One region of the Lactococcus sp. genome, then DNA from elsewhere that is predicted to be linked to it. Evidence: riboswitches for the same ligand, from Rfam matches in the RefSeq annotation. Region 1 holds a riboswitch; the other holds the start of a gene.
The links. A riboswitch is a leader RNA that binds a small molecule or an ion and turns the genes downstream of it on or off. The one in region 1 is predicted to bind fluoride.
Positions count from the first base shown of each region.

Region 2: linked by a shared signal. The riboswitch ahead of eno (phosphopyruvate hydratase) and the one ahead of RSC39_RS07315 (voltage-gated chloride channel family protein) in region 1 are both predicted to bind fluoride.

Region 1 covers NZ_JAVXIY010000006.1:97,846-104,118, reverse strand. The annotation lists gene nadE (ammonia-dependent NAD(+) synthetase) at 1-432, opposite strand, end outside; gene RSC39_RS07330 (GNAT family N-acetyltransferase) at 489-977, opposite strand; gene RSC39_RS07325 (nicotinate phosphoribosyltransferase) at 974-2,446, opposite strand; gene RSC39_RS07320 (nicotinate-nucleotide adenylyltransferase) at 3,008-3,601, shown strand; gene RSC39_RS07315 (voltage-gated chloride channel family protein) at 3,616-4,827, opposite strand; fluoride riboswitch at 4,922-4,996, opposite strand; gene RSC39_RS07310 (DUF896 domain-containing protein) at 5,040-5,282, opposite strand; gene glyS (glycine--tRNA ligase subunit beta) at 5,389-6,273, opposite strand, start outside.
Region 2 covers NZ_JAVXIY010000001.1:255,946-262,218, forward strand. The annotation lists gene nrdD (anaerobic ribonucleoside-triphosphate reductase) at 1-1,355, shown strand, start outside; gene nrdG (anaerobic ribonucleoside-triphosphate reductase activating protein) at 1,358-1,957, shown strand; gene RSC39_RS01355 (DUF2325 domain-containing protein) at 2,029-2,538, opposite strand; gene RSC39_RS01360 (hypothetical protein) at 2,742-4,097, shown strand; fluoride riboswitch at 4,159-4,231, shown strand; partial or broken gene eno (phosphopyruvate hydratase) at 4,310-5,586, shown strand; tRNA gene RSC39_RS01370 (tRNA-Ser) at 5,633-5,720, opposite strand; gene RSC39_RS01375 (energy-coupling factor ABC transporter ATP-binding protein) at 5,866-6,273, shown strand, end outside.

The sequences.
Region 1 (6,273 bases):
AATCATACGTTGACGGGCTTTAATATTTCCTTTATTGAAGTCTGAAACCTCAACGCCTGCTTCATTTAGAGCCGCGACTTGTCCTTCAACAGCTGCTTTGATATTTACTGCCAAACTGACATCTGGCTTAATAAAGGCAAGCGCACGTTGAGCATCTTCTTCATCGGCTTGCACACCAAAAGGCAAACGTACAGCAACAAATTTATAAGAAGCATCAGCTGTTTCTTGTCGCATTTCTTCGATAGCAATCTGAGCTAAGCGGCCTGCTAAACTAGAATCTTGTCCGCCAGAAATCCCTAATACAAAAGATTTAATAAAAGAATATTTTTTTAAGTAATCTTTCAAAAAATCAACTGACACTCTAATTTCTTCTTTAGGATCAATAATTGGTTTCACACCAAGTTCTTTAATAATTTCTTCTTGTAATGTCATTTTCTCTTCCTTTCACTGACAGCTTTAAAATTTTACTGACAGCTCCACAACAACTTTTAATCTAAAATTTTACTCATGTAAAATTCATCAATAAATTCCCCATCGACACACATAGACTTGCGACGAACCCCTTCAATTGTAAAACCATACTTTTGATAAAGAGCGATTGCTGCATAATTATTAACCATTACAGTTAACTCTAAGCGTTTAATTTCTTTTTCTTTCGCCCAACGATTTAATTCTTCAAAAAGTTGAGAGCCAATTCCTTGATGCTGAAATTCTTCAATGATGCCTACTACCACATAAGCAGTATTTCTAATCCGATTGAAAGCTCCTCGTTCAGCAGAAAGGTAGCCAACAATTTTCCCATCAACATCTGCACCAATCAAAAAATCAAAACGTGAAATATGACCAATTGTACGACTAAAATCAAATCGTCGCTCATCTGGCTCAAGCATCATAAACTTACTTTCAATATCCAATTGCTTTTGGACATCCCAAAAAAGTCGTGCATCACTGAGATCTATTCGTCTTATTCTCATCATTCATCATCCAATCTGGTCATTGATACTGTCGTGCGTACTTGTGAAATCAGACGCATTTTATGATTCCATAATTCTTGAGACAAATCCACTGGGTAAGGCTGTGGATTTAAATCTCGCTTATATTCATCCCAAAGTTCTTCCAAGTTTCCATGAGCAAATGCTTTAATTTCCTGTAGTTCTGGAAGTTGGTAAATAAGTTCACCATCAATAAAAATATCTTTTAAAAGTGGATTAGCATTGAAATCCCGAACATTTTTATTAATGTATGTATAGAGCGGGTGGAACATGTAGATTTCTTCTGCTTCATCTGGATGCTCATCAGAAAAAGTGATGTAATCTCCTTCTGATTTTCCATCTGCTTTTTTGGTGATGCGCCAAACTTGCTTTTTACCCGGTGTCGATACTTTTTCCGCATTACTTGAAAGCTTAATCGTATCTTGCATTTCTCCGTGTTTATCTTCCATAGAAACTAATTTATAAACCGCACCAAGCGCTGGTTGGTCGTAGGCGGTAATTAATTTTGTTCCGACTCCCCAAACATCAATTTTTGCTTTTTGCATTTTCAAACTTAAAATAGTATTTTCATCTAAGTCATTTGAAGCATAAATTTTTGCGTCAGTAAAGCCAGCTTCATCAAGTTGCTGACGAACTTTTTTCGAGATATAAGCCATATCTCCTGAATCAATTCGGACACCTTGAAAATTAATTTTATCACCAAACTCACGTGCCACCTTAATCGCTGACGGAACCCCAACACGTAAAGTATCATAAGTATCAACCAGGAAGACACAATCTTTATGCGTTTGAGCATAAGCCTTAAAAGCTTCATAGTCATTACCATAAGATTGAACTAAAGCATGCGCATGTGTTCCGCTTGCTTTCAAGCCAAAAATTTTAGCCGCCCGAACATTTGATGTCGCATCAGCGCCGCCGATAACTGCTGCTCTTGTTCCCCAAATCGCTGCATCCATTTCTTGAGCTCTTCTTGTCCCAAATTCCAACAAAGGGTCTTCCCCAATTACAGATTTGATACGGGCGGCTTTTGTCGCTATTAGAGTTTGGAAATTAATAATATTTAAAATAGCTGTTTCTACCAGCTGGCATTCCGCAAGTGAACCCTCAACCTGTACCAAAGGTTCATTAGCAAAAGCAAGTTGACCTTCTTGCATGGCTCTGACTGTTCCTGTAAAGCGTAATTCTTTTAAATAATTTAGAAAATCTTCTGGATAGTCTAATTCACGCAAATAGGCGATATCTGTTTCCGAGAATTTGAGATTCTTTAAATATTCAACCATTCGCTCTAAACCAGCAAAAACAGCATAACCATTTTTAAAAGGCATCTCACGGAAAAAAACTTCAAAGACTGCATGGCGCTGGTGTCTTCCAAGCTCAAAGTAAGTTTGCATCATATTAATTTGATATAAGTCCGTATGTAATGTAAGACTGTCGTCTTGATATAGATGTGGCATAATTTTTTCTCCCATATTCACTTTCGCTAATCACACCGATTTTAACGCAATTCTAATCTTTATTTTATCAAATTTTGCCCTAAATTTGTACTGGGAACCCTTTACAAAAGCACAATAAATAAATATTTAGCTATTCTTCATTTCTATTTTTTATTTCCCTTTATAATTTTTAGAAACCAATGCTATTTTTTGCTCCACTTATGTTTTTTATACTACAATAGAAGTAATGGAGAAAGGAGAGGATTATGATTAGTTATCTAAAAAAACTACTTAAACAAAATGATAGTGTGAAAATCCACTTAATAGACGGAACAGTCGTCTCTGCCTTACATTTCAAGAAAGGTTACAGCAACGGAAATTGCCTTGTAATTGATGAGGATAACACCGAGCATTATATTAACAGTAGATACATTGTCCAAATAGAATCTTAAAATAAAGAACTCCCTTGAGGAGTTTTTCTTTAGTCTTATAGATTTCGATGAGCTATGGTACAATATAAAATGACTGATTCAAGTCATTGGTACATTAAATATTCATAAAAAATTAAGGAGAAAGCCCCTTATGGATAAAGGGAACAGAAAAAAAATAGGTTTGTTGGGAGGAAATTTTAATCCCATTCATCACGCTCATTTAATGATGGCTGACCAAGTGGCTCAACAAATGAATTTGGATCAGGTCTTACTCATGCCTGAAAACATCCCACCTCATGTTGATGAAAAGGAAACAATTTCTGCAAAACATCGAGTTAAAATGCTTGAGCTTGCCATCAAAGACAACCCTAGACTTGGTCTCGAATTGATTGAAATTGAACGCGGTGGAAAATCCTATAGTTATGATACCCTCAAACTCTTGACGAAAGCTAATCCAGATACTGATTATTATTTCATTATCGGTGGCGATATGGTGGAATATCTGCCAAAATGGTATAAGATTGATGAATTAATCGAACTAGTTAAATTTATCGCGATTAGGCGAACTGAAAAAAATATTGAGAGCCCTTATCCTGTCCAATGGTTAGAAGCCCCACTTCTACCAATCTCTAGCACAATGATAAGAGAAATGTTTGTTCAAAATATTAAGCCGACTTACCTCCTCCCTCAAGACGTTATTAGCTATATAGAAACTGAAAAATTATATAAAAAAAATGACCAATAATGGTCATTTTTTATTTAAACTTCCAAATTTAGAACTTCTTGTGCATAAATTGATGAATTTCCATTCAAAACGTAGGCAATTGTCATAATTGGTAAAATATATTGAACTGAACCAAAGCCAAAGACCTCGGCGGCAATAAAGATAGGTCCAAAATATGAATTTGTTGCAGCAGAAAAGATTGAAACATAACCTGCAGCTGCTACAAATTCAACAGGCAAACCAAACAACATTGCCAAAGCCGCACCTAGTGTGGAACCAATCGCAAAAAGCGGTGTCACTTCCCCTCCTTGGAACCCTGCAGAAATAGACAAAACCGTAAAGATCAATTTTAAAATCCAATCATATCCATTGATATGACCACCATTAAAACTCAAACCAATCAAATTCGTTCCAAGACCAGCATAACGGTCCAAATGAATAACAAGTAAACCAATTGAGATGACAATTCCCATCAAAATAATTCTTTGATAAGGATTAACAATTCTTTTAGCAACGGTTGCTTTCATAAAAGCTAAAGATTCCGCAAAAAATCTCCCCACCAAACCAAAACATACTGCGATGATGGCCAATTTTAAAAGAACTAAGGGGTCAAGATGAATGTTAGTATTGATCGCAAAAGAAAATTTTTCTAATCCTAGATAATTTGAAGTCCAACTGGCGACATAGGAACCAACTAAGGCTGGAATCAAAGCTCTGTATTCTATTTTCCCTAACATCAAAATTTCAATGGCAAAAAAAGTTGCCGCGATTGGCGTTTGAAAAAGACCAGCAAAACCAGCAGCCATACCAGTAATCAAAAGAATTTTTTGGGCCTCTTTTGCTGAAAGTTTTTTACCAATCGCATGACCAATGACGCCACCGATTTGAACGGCAACCCCTTCACGTCCGACACTGGCACCAAATAAATGAGAAAGCCAAGTTGAGAAAACAATTAAAGGAACCAAACGTTTTGGAATATCTTCTCGCCCATGATTTCCCGCTTCAAAAATTAGTCCCATGCCTTTTTGACTATCTTTACCAAAATTTTTATAGAGATAGACAATCAAGAGACCCGCTAAAGTTAAAAATGGAATCAAATATAGGGTATGTCCATCTCTAAATTCGGTAATATAGATAAGACCTCGACCAAAAATCGCATCAACCACCCCAATTAAGCCACCAATAATTACAGCTAAGAAGACATATAAAATTGCACTTCTGGAAATTCCTACTTTAAAAAAATTCATTGTTTCAATACTCCTTATTTATGAGCAAGGCTCATTTATCTTAATTTTCACAAAACAAAAGGCGCTACAAACAGGACTGCTTAAAAACAGCCTTTTGTTTGTAGGCGCCATTAGTTTTAAGATTTTATTCTTAAAGCGGTTTCGGGTGTGCACCATACCCATCATTATTAATATTTATTTTAACATTTTATGAAATATTTGCAAGAAAAAGCTCAGTCACGCATGCCATTTTTCCGTTGAATTTCTTTGAGTTTGTCAGGAGTCACATCTTCTCCCGTTTTTTCATCAATGACTTTGATTGTTTCAACTTGTGAACGGAAATTTGCTTTAACACTATCAAGATAAGCTCGACGTAAAAGGGCTTGTTCTTCAAGTTCTGCTTCTGATAAACCTTCGGCTTTTTTCTTACGCGCCAATTCATTAATGCGTTCTACTTGTTCATTTGTAATTGTCATTTCTTAATTCCTTTTCGTAAATGTTTTTAAAATTACTGACAGAATTTATTTTTACTGACAGCATTTAAAAGGGCTTTGCAACTCTCTGTCAGTAAATAAGTCAGCTTTATTTTGTATTAATCAAAGAAAAATCAGCCATAACACTTGTTAATGCAACAACTTCTGACAATAAGGCAATCCGATTATCACGAACAGCTAAATCTTCGGCCATAACCATCACATTATCAAAGAAAGCTTCAATTGCAGGAGCAAGCGTATGAACAATTGCTCGGAATTTTTCTTCACATGGCTTATAAGTCCATTGATTTTGCAGAGAAATAACGGCATCATAAAGTGCTTGTTCAGTATCTTCTTCAAAAAGTGCTGGATTAATTTCAGCAATATCAGCTGCTTTTTTAACTAAATTAATTGAACGTGAAACATTTTCAATCGCTGGTTTAAATGGTTCGTGAAGTTTATGACCATCAATAACAAATGCTGATTCCATCATATTTGTAATATCAAAGTTTGAGCTATTAATTGCTGCTTCAACAATATCATAACGGTCTAATTTTTCAAGCAAAAGTTTTTGAACGCGTGCTTTGACGAATTCCAAAATTTCAGCATGATTTTGACCCTCAAATTGGTCGATAAATAAAGATAGGTCGAAATGCCAATTCATTTTTTCGATAATTCGAATCAATCCTTGTACTGCACGACGTAGCGCATAAGGGTCATTTGAACCAGATGGAATCAAACCAACATTAAAGAAAGAAAGGACTGAATCAATTTTATCTGCTGCTGCAAGAACAGAACCAACTTTTGTTTCAGGTAATTGGCCGTCAGCTGAGGTCGGCATGTAATGTTCACGAATAGCCGCAGCAACATTTGCATTTTCCCCTGCTAAAAGAGCGTATTTTTCACCCATCACGCCTTGCAATTCATCAAATTCTCCAACCATTCCTGTCAAAAGGTCAAATTTATAAATTTCAGCGCTACGAGCCACGTCTAC
Region 2 (6,273 bases), on a different contig from region 1:
CTTCAAATGGTCAAACACCTTTTGTAACTGTTGGTTTTGGTTTAGGAGATGATTGGTATGCGCGTGAAATTCAAAAAGCAATCTTAAAAGTACGGATTGGTGGTTTAGGTTCTGAGCACCGCACAGCCATTTTCCCTAAATTGATTTTCACACTCAAACGTGGACTTAACCTTGAAGTAGGAACACCAAACTATGACATCAAAGAACTTGCCCTTGAATGTTCAACAAAACGCATGTACCCTGATATTTTGAGCTATGATAAAATTGTTGAATTAACAGGTTCATTTAAAGCTTCAATGGGTTGTCGTTCGTTCTTGCAAGGTTGGAAAGATGCCAATGGGAATGAAGTAACTGCAGGACGTAATAATCTTGGAGTTGTCACAGTTAACCTGCCACGTATTGCTCTTGAAGCCGCTGGGAATAAAGAAAAATTCTGGGAAATTTTCAATGAACGTGTTGAAATTGCACATGATGCCCTTGCTTTTCGCGTGGAGCGTGCCAAAGAAGCACAACCTAAAAATGCACCAATTCTCTTTATGAATGGCGCTTTAGGCCGTCTTGATGCCGAAGGTTCGGTAGATGACTTGTACAATAATGAACGTGCAACCGTAAGTTTGGGCTATATCGGACTTTACGAAGTCGCTACTACTTTTTATGGTCCAACTTGGGAAAGTAATCCAGAAGCCAAAGCTTTTACCATTGAAATTGTCAAACGCATGCACGAAGACTGCGAAGATTGGTCTAAAGCCTCAGGCTATCACTATTCTGTTTATTCAACACCATCAGAAAGTTTAACTGACCGTTTCTGCCGAATGGACAAAGAAAAATTTGGTTCAGTGGCCGATATTACTGACAAAGATTACTATACTAACTCTTTCCACTATGATGTTCGTAAAAATCCAACACCATTTGAAAAATTAGAATTTGAAAAAGACTACCCTGTTTATGCTAATGGTGGATTTATTCACTACTGTGAATACCCAGTTCTTCAACAAAATCCGAAAGCACTTGAAGCCGTTTGGGACTTTGCTTACGACCGTATTGGTTACCTTGGGACAAATGCGCCAATTGACCATTGTTACGCTTGTGGTTTTGAAGGAGATTTTACTCCAACAGAACGTGGTTTCAAATGTCCACAATGTGGAAATGATGATCCTAAAACCTGTGACGTTGTAAAACGTACCTGTGGATATCTTGGAAATCCACAAGCACGTCCAATGGTTCACGGTCGTCACAAAGAAATTTCATCGCGTGTAAAACACATGAACGGTTCTGTCGGAGCTTTGAATGATGGAAATTTGATTGATTCAGTCGAAGTTGACGAAGCAAAATCAAAATATTTTGCGGAGAAATAAGTATGAACAATCCAAAACCAGGAGAATGGAGAGCTGATGAGCTCTCACAAAATTATATTGCAGATTATAAGCCTTTTAACTTTGTTGATGGTGAGGGCGTACGTTGTTCACTTTATGTGAGTGGTTGTATGTTTCATTGCGAGGGCTGCTATAATCAAGCCACATGGTCCTTTCGTTATGGAAGACCCTATACCAAAGAGCTTGAAGATAAAATAATGGCTGACCTTGCCGAGCCTTATGTCCAAGGCCTGACGCTTCTTGGCGGGGAACCTTTCTTGAATACGACATTTTTGATTCCGCTACTTAAACGGATTCGCCGTGAATTGCCTGACAAAGATATTTGGTCGTGGACGGGTTATACATGGGAAGAAATGATGCTTGAAACAGATGACAAATTAGAAATGCTTGATTTGTTAGATATTTTAGTTGATGGTCGTTTTGAATTATCAAAGAAAAACCTGATGTTGCAATTCCGTGGTTCATCTAATCAACGAATTATTGATGTGCAAAAATCACGCTCAAAAGGTCAAGTAGTTGTTTGGGAAAAACTCAATGATGGTGAAAATAATTTTGAGCAAATTCATAAAGAAAAATTAATTTAAAAATACTGATGGACATTCGAGCATATCCGTAAGCACTAAAGTGCCAACGGCTATCCTCTGACAGTCTTCTGTCAGTATTTTTTTAATAATTTTGTGAAATCTGACTCATCGTCAGTAATTTGGATTTCTTTGAGCGCTGTTTTGAGGGGGCGGTGTTTTTTTGTCCCTTTTAAGTAATTTTGAGTTTCTTTAGCTTTAGCAGATTCAGATAAAGAAACTTTCTTTTGCAAGGCAGTTTTACCATTTTGGCTTTTAGTTTTCTTGATTTGACCAGTCCTTTCAAAGGACTCATCTGGAAAATTTTGCGCTAATTGTTTGATGATTGTTTCCAAACCAAAATTACTGCTAATCCAAAAGGGAGTATTAGTTGCTTTGCAGGCTTCTTTAGCAAATTGAATCGAATGATGAGCCACATTTCGATTTCTCATGATGACAAAGTCTGATTTGGCTACGAGTTGGTCAATTTCAGCTCGATTTGGTTTTTTCTTATCGAAACCAAGAAAAGTAACTCCAACCTTAGCCAAGCCCTCCCGAAAATCATGCCAATATTTTACTTCACATAGAATAAGTAGTGTTTTCATTTAAATTTCCTTATTAATAGCTCCGTCTTTACTGACAAAAGCGAATTATAGTGATTATATCACACTTTTAGTTGAAGATTTTAGCAAAGAATTATGTTAAGACTATATCAATAAAGTTAAAAAATAATAAATAAGTTAGAATAAGCTTGAAAAAGAAAGAATATCTTTATAAAATTAGGAGGAAAAGTTAAAAAGGAGATTTTATGGAAAAGTTTAAAGGGAGTTTAGGCTCGGTCGTGAGAGGACTTGGTTTTTTATTTGTAGTCTTATTTTTGATAATGATTACATCAACAATCAATAATGTATTAGGAATAATCGTATTTTTAGGACTCTTAGGATTCACTAGTTATTATTTGTTAAGTGGACGAAAAAATACAGGGAATTTTATTTCCAAAATCACTAATAAAAGTCTTTGGCTTGTTACTCTTATCTTATTTGTTGCTACAACTGGAGTATTGACAGTTCATAGTAATCAAATTAAATTAAAAGAAGCTCGGACAGAGCTAACCAAGTCTGATAAAAAACTGTCAAATTTATCATCGGAATATGTTTCGATAGAAACACAAAAAGATGTTAAAGCTGAACAAAAAGATACTCATAAAATTAATCAAAGTAAAAACAATGACAAAATAAAAGCAGAGACAAAAAGACTTAACCACCTTATATCTGTTGTAAAATCTGAACAAAAAGCAGTCGATGATATTTTGAATCAATCTGCTGAGCTTAAAAATGATGAAAATATTTTATCAGAAGATAAAGCAATCCTTGATAAATTAGAGCAAAAAGCAAACAATTATCAGTCATTAAAGTCCTATAAAAAAGAATCTGAAAATTTATTAGAGCTAATTTCTGTTCATAATCAACGTGAAGAACAACTGAAAACAGTTGCAACAACTTTAAAAGATAAAAATCTGTCAGCACAAGATAAAAGTCAACTAGACAAGTTAGTACTAGAGATTAAAAAAGCTAAAAAAGCTTCAGATATCGAAGATAAGATGTCTGAGATCAGTACTGCTCTAGAAACTGCCCAGTCAAATATCCAAACAAAAAACGAAGTAGATGATAAAAAAGCACAACTCAACTCGACAGTAAAAAGTGCTCAAAGTTTACTAAGTGATACATATATTTCTGCTGCAGACAAAACATTAATTCAAGAGAGCATAGATTCAGTTAATAAAGCTGAAACACTTGATGAGTTAGATAAAGCTTCGCAAAACATTATTGACAATACAAGTAAAGTTAAAGCCAATAATGAAACGGCTAAAGCAGCTGCGGACAAGAAAAAAAGAGATGACGAACAAAAAAGAAGAGCAGATGAAAAAGCTGCAGCTCAAGCAAGCTCAGATTCGCAAGGAAATTCGGCAGTGGCAAGTGGAGGTTATAGCACAAATCCCGCTGGTTGGGGAGTAGCGGAAGCTGGCTATTGTTTCTATCGTCCAAGTAGTCAAAGATATTATAGTTCAGTGGCAAATCCTGGGAATTATACCTATATGACTATCAGTGAAGCTCAGGGTCTTAATGGAAGCCCAGGGCATAGTAATGGTTCGGCTCACACATGATAAATTTATCAAAAAAATAGATTTCAAAAATTTGACCGAGTAAAAATAAAGTAGTAAATTAATAATAGATGGGTATGGTGCACACCCGAAACCGTTTCAAGAAATAACTTGAATCTAATGGCGCCTACAAAGCAAAGTCTTTTTTGCCTTGTAGGCTGCCATTTTTTCTTTGGCTTACAACGGCATTAAAGGCAGAGAAAAGGAGAGTTATTATGACAGTCACAATCGAAAACATTCACGCAAGAGAAATTTTTGATTCCAGAGGAAATCCAACCGTTGAGGTAGATGTTAGATTGACAGATGGAACTTTGGGACGGGCGGCAGTACCATCAGGAGCATCAACAGGAGATCGTGAAGCGGTCGAACTAAGAGATGGCGGAGCGCGACTTCAAGGAAAAGGTGTTTCTAAAGCGGTAGCAAATGTTAATGGCGAAATTTATGAAGCCTTATATGAAGCCTTAAAAGGACAATCACCATTTAATCAAGCAAAATTAGATCATCTGATGATTGAACTTGACGGGACAAAAAATAAATCTCGTTTAGGGGCTAATGCAATTTTAGGGGTTTCAATGGCCATTTCTCGTGCGGCAGCGAATAGTGAAAAAATCCCACTTTATCGTTATCTTGGTGGAGTAGATTTGGAACTTCCTCAACCATTTTTCAATGTCATTAATGGTGGAGTACATGCCGATTCAGGAATTGACGTTCAAGAATTTTTGATTACACCAGTCAAACGGGGAAGCTTTCGCGATGGTTTAGAAAAAATTGCAAATATCTACCATACTCTAAAGAAAATTTTAGCTGACGAAGGGCTAGAAACAGCCGTAGGTGATGAAGGTGGCTTTGCCCCTAAACTTGGTTCGACGGAAAATGCCATTGCTACACTTTATCAAGCAATTGAAAGAACTGGTTATGTGCCAGGCGAAGAAATTGCGATTGCTATTGACCCGGCTTCTAGCGAATTTTATGATGACAAAGAAAAAGTCTATCATTTTGAAGGTCAAAAGCTCACTTCAGCAGAATTGTTGACCTACTATGAGGGGTTAGTTGAAAAATATCCTGCCCTAATCTCTATTGAAGACGGATTTTCAGAACATGATTGGGCTGGTTTTGCGGCTCAAACGAAAGTTCAAGGTCAAAAAATTCAATGGTTGGTGATGATATTTTTGTCACAAATCCCGAAATCTTCAAAGAAGGAATTCAAAAAGGTGTAGCAAATGCTATTTTGATTAAACTAAATCAAATCGGGACAGTGACCGAAGCGATTGAAGCGATTAGTTTGGCTAGAAAAGCAGGTTATAAGACCATGATTTCTCATCGTTCAGGTGAAACGGTTGATAGTTTTATTGCTGACTTTGCTGTAGCCATGCACGCTGGACAAATAAAAACAGGTTCAATGGCGAGAAGCGAGCGGGTTGAAAAATATAATCAATTTTTGCGTATTGAAGAAGAGTTAGGAAAAGATGCAGCTAAAAATGAAAAACATTAATTTCTATAATTAATGTTTTTTATTTTTAAGGATGTGAATTTTAGAAAGGAGAAGAGGGGATTCGAACCCCCGATACGCTTGTGACGTATACACACTTTCCAGGCGTGCTCCTTCGACCACTCGGACACTTCTCCAACTTCCTTAACATTATAGCAAAAAAGCTCAGACTTTAGCAAAGATTTTTAAATGACACTTTATTTACTGATAATCGGGTTAATTTTTAGTAGAAATATAAAACTAAATGGTTAAAAGTCTTTAAAATTTGGTATAATAAGGGCTATGAATAAAATTCTCGAAGTGGAAAATTTAGTTTTTAAATATGAAAAAGAAAGCGATGTAAATCAGCTTAATGGTGTCTCCTTTTCGATTACAAAAGGGGAGTGGGTTTCGATTATCGGGCAAAATGGTTCGGGAAAATCGACGACTGCACGACTGATTGATGGACTTTTTGAAGAATTTGAAGGAATTGTCAAGATTGACAGTGAAAGATTAACAGCTGAAAATGTCTGGAATCTACGTCGAAAGATTGGGATGGTTTTTCAGAATCCTGATAACCAATTTGTTGGGGCAACGGTTGAGGACGATGTTGCTTTTGGCATGGAAAATCAAGGAATTCCCCGTGAAGAGATGATTAAGCGAGTTGATGAGGCTTTGCTTGCTGTCAATATGCTTGATTTTAAAACACGT